2 regions of the Picosynechococcus sp. PCC 7002 genome follow, and region 1 is predicted to be linked to the other one. Evidence: predicted binding sites of a transcription regulator. Region 1 holds the regulator's gene; the other holds the start of a gene.
What was found. The regulator HrcA, encoded in region 1, represses chaperone genes, less so after heat shock. The targets are predictions, from matches to a motif close to TTAGCACTCNNANNNTNNGAGTGCTAA.
Positions count from the first base shown of each region.

Region 2: groL (chaperonin GroEL) is a predicted target of HrcA. The motif match lies at 1,462-1,488, and genes of this name have one in related genera.

Region 1 covers NZ_CAWLFA010000001.1:2,081,219-2,083,685, forward strand. Annotated here, with positions in the region: gene AACQ84_RS10150 (rhodanese-like domain-containing protein) at 35-391, shown strand; gene hrcA (heat-inducible transcriptional repressor HrcA) at 506-1,552, shown strand; gene AACQ84_RS10160 (manganese efflux pump MntP) at 1,657-2,214, shown strand; gene AACQ84_RS10165 (manganese efflux pump MntP) at 2,459-2,467, shown strand, end outside.
Region 2 covers NZ_CAWLFA010000001.1:147,012-149,478, reverse strand. Annotated here, with positions in the region: gene groL (chaperonin GroEL) at 1-1,423, opposite strand, end outside; gene AACQ84_RS00735 (Rqc2 family fibronectin-binding protein) at 1,636-2,467, opposite strand, start outside.

The sequences.
Region 1 (2,467 bases):
GCTCACCTCTTAATTTTTTATCAGTAGCTTGACCATGACCGACCCTAGTTCTAACCCACAACTCCAGGCCATCAGTCCCACGGTGTTTGCCCAGCGCGTCGCCACGACCGAATCTTTGCAACTCATTGATGTGCGTGAGCCCGATGAGCTAGAGATTGTCGCTCTCCCAGGCTTTACCAATTTACCCCTGAGTCAATTTGAACAATGGGCTGCCCGCATTGCTGTGGACTTTGACCCCCAGGCAGAAACCTATGTGCTTTGTCACCATGGTGTGCGTTCGGCACAAATGTGTTACTGGCTGCAACAACAAGGTTTTACCCAAGTGATTAATATTGAAGGTGGGATTCACCTTTACACCCTCTCTGTGGATCAAAGCCTACCGCGCTACTAGGGAAGAATGAGCTATACTAACCCAAACTTAGACCTTAAATCTTTCTTAAGTTAAGCGAAGTTTTTTTACTATTTTTTTATATTTCTTAGTTATTGAAAGCACTACTGTCGGCGTATGGTTGCTCAGAAAATTCTTAATCCCCGTCACCAAAATATTTTTCGAGCAACGGTCAACCATTACATTTCCACAGCGGAACCCGTAGGCTCCAAAACCCTTGTGGAGGAATATGACTTCCAGGTCAGTTCTGCCACCATTCGTAATGTGATGGGCAAGTTGGAAAAGGCAGGTTTCTTGTATCAACCCCACATCTCGGCGGGACGGGTCCCCTCTGATTCCGGCTATCGTCTCTATGTGGACGAACTCGTCACCCCCAATTCCCAGACCCGTAAACGAGCGAGCCAAACGTTACAGGAACAGACTGTTGCAGAGTATTGGGGACTAGAAGCGACCCTCCAGCGGGCAACGCAAATTTTGGCGACGTTAAGTGGTTATATTGCTCTAATCACGGTGCCCCATCAAAACCATGCTCGCCTACGCTATCTACAGTTACTCCCCCTAGGGGATCAGAAGGTGATGATGATTGTGGTGACGGATAGTTATCAACCCCAATCGTTGTCCTTGACCCTGGACTGTGACCCCGATGAGCTAGAGATTCTATCGAATTTTTTAAATCACCATCTCCAAGGGCGATCGCTCCAAGAAATTGCCAGCCTTGATCCCCAGACTTTAGATGAAGACTTTCACCATTGTCAGCTGTTATTGGAGACGATTTTGGGTAAGATTGCTCAGATTGTGCCTCATACGATTGCGACACCAATTCTGGTACGGGGCATTTCGGAAGTGCTGCGTCAACCTGAGTTTTCCCAAATTGAGCAGTTACAAACCCTATTGCACTTGCTAGAGGCGAAACAAGAACAGCTACTCCCGGTGGTTTTTAGCGGTTTACCAGGCGATCGCCCGACGCTCATTCACATCGGCACCGAAAATCCCCTAGAACCCATGAAAACCTGCGCCCTTATTTCCACATATTATTACCAAGAAAAAACGCCCGTTGGCAGTGTTGCGGTGCTTGGCCCGACGCGGATGTTCTATGAAAATGCGATCGCCTTAGTTGAAGCCACAGCAGATTATCTGTCTGAGAATTTAAAAGCCGCTTTTTAAGGTTTAAGAATCGTAGAAAATAAGGATCAAATAATTCAATTTTTTGTTTTTTTGTTGATGGCGATCGCCACAATCTTTTTAGGGGAGTACCCATAGGGGATTTCATGGACTTTGACTTAGATATTCTTCTCTTCGCCCTAGTGCTGAGTATTGACTGTTTTTCTGTCGCCCTTGCACTAGGAGCACGCCATTTTTCCCGCAAGCGGGCCTTATTTTTTGCGCTCAGTTCAGGTTTCTCCGGTGGCGGCGCTATTTCCCTCGGTTTTCTCCTGGGTAATTTCGCCCAATACATCACCTTCTATGATCAAGGAATTGCTTTTATTCTCTTGATTCTCATCGGTGTTCACATGTGCTACAGCGCCTACCGAGAAATGCAAAAACTCCCAGGCGATGATGATGAATCCAGAAAAATTCATGGCCTTTGGAAAATCCTTTTGGTCTCCAGCATTTCCAGTGTTGATTCTTTGGGGGTTGGTATTTCCCTTGGTTTAATGGGCAAACCCTTAATTCCCTATTCCCTGGGGATCGGAATTTCCGCCTTTTTTGCTACTTATGTGGGCTTATTTTGCGCACAATTAATTTCTAGTCAATTGAAGGAAAAGGTAGAGTTTTTTGGCGGTGGTGTTTTGATTGCCATGGGCCTTAAAATGCTCTCAATATAATGATTATTTAGACCCGATTTTTATAAATCTAAAGTCGTCATTTTCCAAGTAAAAAGCAGATTATTATTTCGCTCAGTTTCACGAGAATTAGGATTTGTTTGTAGATAATTACTTTTTGGGAAGATTTTTTTAAATGATTTTGTGGAACTTGGGAACAATGAAAAAACTATGATAAATCGGCCCACGATTTTTCGTTTATAGTAATAAATGCATTCTTTTCGGGTTGGCGATCGCCACGGCATTTATGGGTTTT
Region 2 (2,467 bases), 1.9 Mb from region 1:
TGAAGTCACTGGTACGAACCCGTTCTACAACCACAGAACCTTCGGCACCCGCGTTATCAGCCAATTGGCGGAGGGGCGCTTCTAGGGCGCGGGAAACGATATCGACACCGAGCTTCTCTTCGTCGCTACTGAGGCTTGCCTTTACTTCAGCGACCTTTTCAGCGAGGTGAATTAGGGTCGTGCCACCACCAGGAACAATGCCTTCATCGACAGCGGCTTTGGTGGCATTGAGGGCATCTTCGATGCGGAGCTTGCGGTCTTTGAGTTCAGTTTCGGTGGCTGCACCAACTTTGATCACAGCGACACCACCAGCAAGCTTGGCGATCCGCTCCTGGAGTTTCTCCATGTCATATTCGGAGTCGGTTTCAGCCAGTTGCTTACGGATTTGGCTAACGCGGGCGTCAATGTCAGCTTTGCTACCGCCGCCGGAAACGATGGTAGTTTCTTCCTTACTGATGGTGATTTTTTCGGCGTTACCGAGCATATCAAGGTCAATGGCTTCGAGGCTGAGGCCCACTTCTTCGGAAATGACCCGACCGCCGGTGAGGACAGCGATGTCCTGGAGCATTTGCTTACGGCGATCGCCAAAACTGGGAGCCTTGATCGCGGCGGCATTGAGGACACCACGGGCTTTGTTCACAACGAGGGTCGCCAGGGCTTCCCCTTCAATGTCTTCGGCAACAATCAGCAAAGGACGACCAGAACGGGCTACCTGTTCGAGGGCGGGCACGAGGTCGGCGATCGCCGAAATTTTCTTGTCGGTGATCAGGATGTAGGGATTTTCAAATTCAACGATTTGCCGTTCCTGGTCGGTGACGAAATAGGGGGAGATATAACCGCGATCCAGTTGCATTCCTTCGACTACATCCAGTTCGGTGGCGAGGGACTTGGACTCTTCAACGGTGATCACGCCATCTTTGGTGACTTTGGCCATGGCTTCGGAGATCATCCGGCCTACTTCTTCGTCATTCCCAGCAGACACAGCGGCCACCTGGGCGATCGCCTCTCCTTCAACGGGCTTGGCGATCGCGGCAACTTCCTTCACGAGGAACTTCACTGCCGCATCAATACCCCGGCGCAGGGCCACGGGATTTGCCCCAGCCGTCACATTTTTCAAACCTTCGCGGATCAACGCTTGGGCCATAACGGTAGCAGTGGTCGTGCCATCCCCAGCACTGTCATTGGTTTTCGCTGCCACTTCCCGGATTAACCGCGCCCCCGTATTTTGGAGCGGATCACTAAGTTCAATATCCTTTGCAACGGTGATCCCATCATTCACAATTTGGGGCGCACCATACTGCTTTTCGAGGAGTACATTCCGACCCTTGGGGCCGAGGGTGATTTTTACCGCATCGGCAAGGGCATTAATCCCTGCTTCGAGGGAGCGTCTAGAGTCATCCTTGAAAGAGACAATCTTAGCCATAGGAGTTTGCGTTATAAAGTTTTACGTCACTAGCAAATTTAGCACTCCTAGGGGGCGACTGCTAATGTTTTCTGGTTTCGGCGATGCAAACGGGCCAAAAGCTTTTAAAAAAGGCTTTTCAAGCAATTTGTCTTTTGTGGCTACATATTCTCTTTAAAAAATCAAGTGAGGGATCTCATACCTTTCCCCCCAATGAACCGAAACCCTACCCCCTACTTTTTCTCGGACTGATCTGTGGATTGGGTTAATTTGGCGATCGCCGCCTTGGCCCGTTGGGGTTGACCCCAGAGAATCGTTTCTTGTTTATAGATGCACATTCCTGGTTTGGCCCCCTTGGGTTTATAAACGTGCTTGGGTTTTGTATAAACAATGGGCACCTGATCGCTTTGGCTGGCGCGGCTGTAATAGGCTGCAAAATCCGCCGCCCACTGCAATTCCGCCTCATCGGGAACTGCACCGGGTTCTAGTCGTAATAAAACATGGCTACCGGGGATTTCTTGGCTATGGAACCAAAGATCATAATCATTGGCCACCCGAAACGTTAGATGATCATTTTGTTGGTTATTGCGCCCGATCCAGAGTTCTGATCCTCCTGGGGTGCTGTAAATGTGGGGTTTAGAAACCGCTTGTTTAGCAGTGGGTTCTCGGTTTGTTTTGAGGTAACCCCCGTGGATCAATTCTGCCTGAATTTCCTGTAAAGCTTCCAAGTCAGTGGCGTTTTCGTAATTAGCAATTTGTCCCAAACTGGCTTCAATGTGTTCGAGGTAATGAATTTCTGTTTCTACTTCCTTTAAAAGTGGTTGCACAATGTGATTTGCTCGCTTTAGTTTTTGGTGTTGCTTATAAAAAGCCTGGGCATTTTGGACAGCATTTTTATCCGGTTGGAGGGGAATTTTAACGCGATCGCCTGAGGCAAAATCCGTTAGGGCAATTTTGGTTAAACCCGGTTGCCACTCGTGCAAATAGGCCATGAGTAAATCGCCGTATTGACGGTATTGATCCGCTTCGGTGGATTCTGTGAGGCGCGTTCGGAAAAGTTGGGCC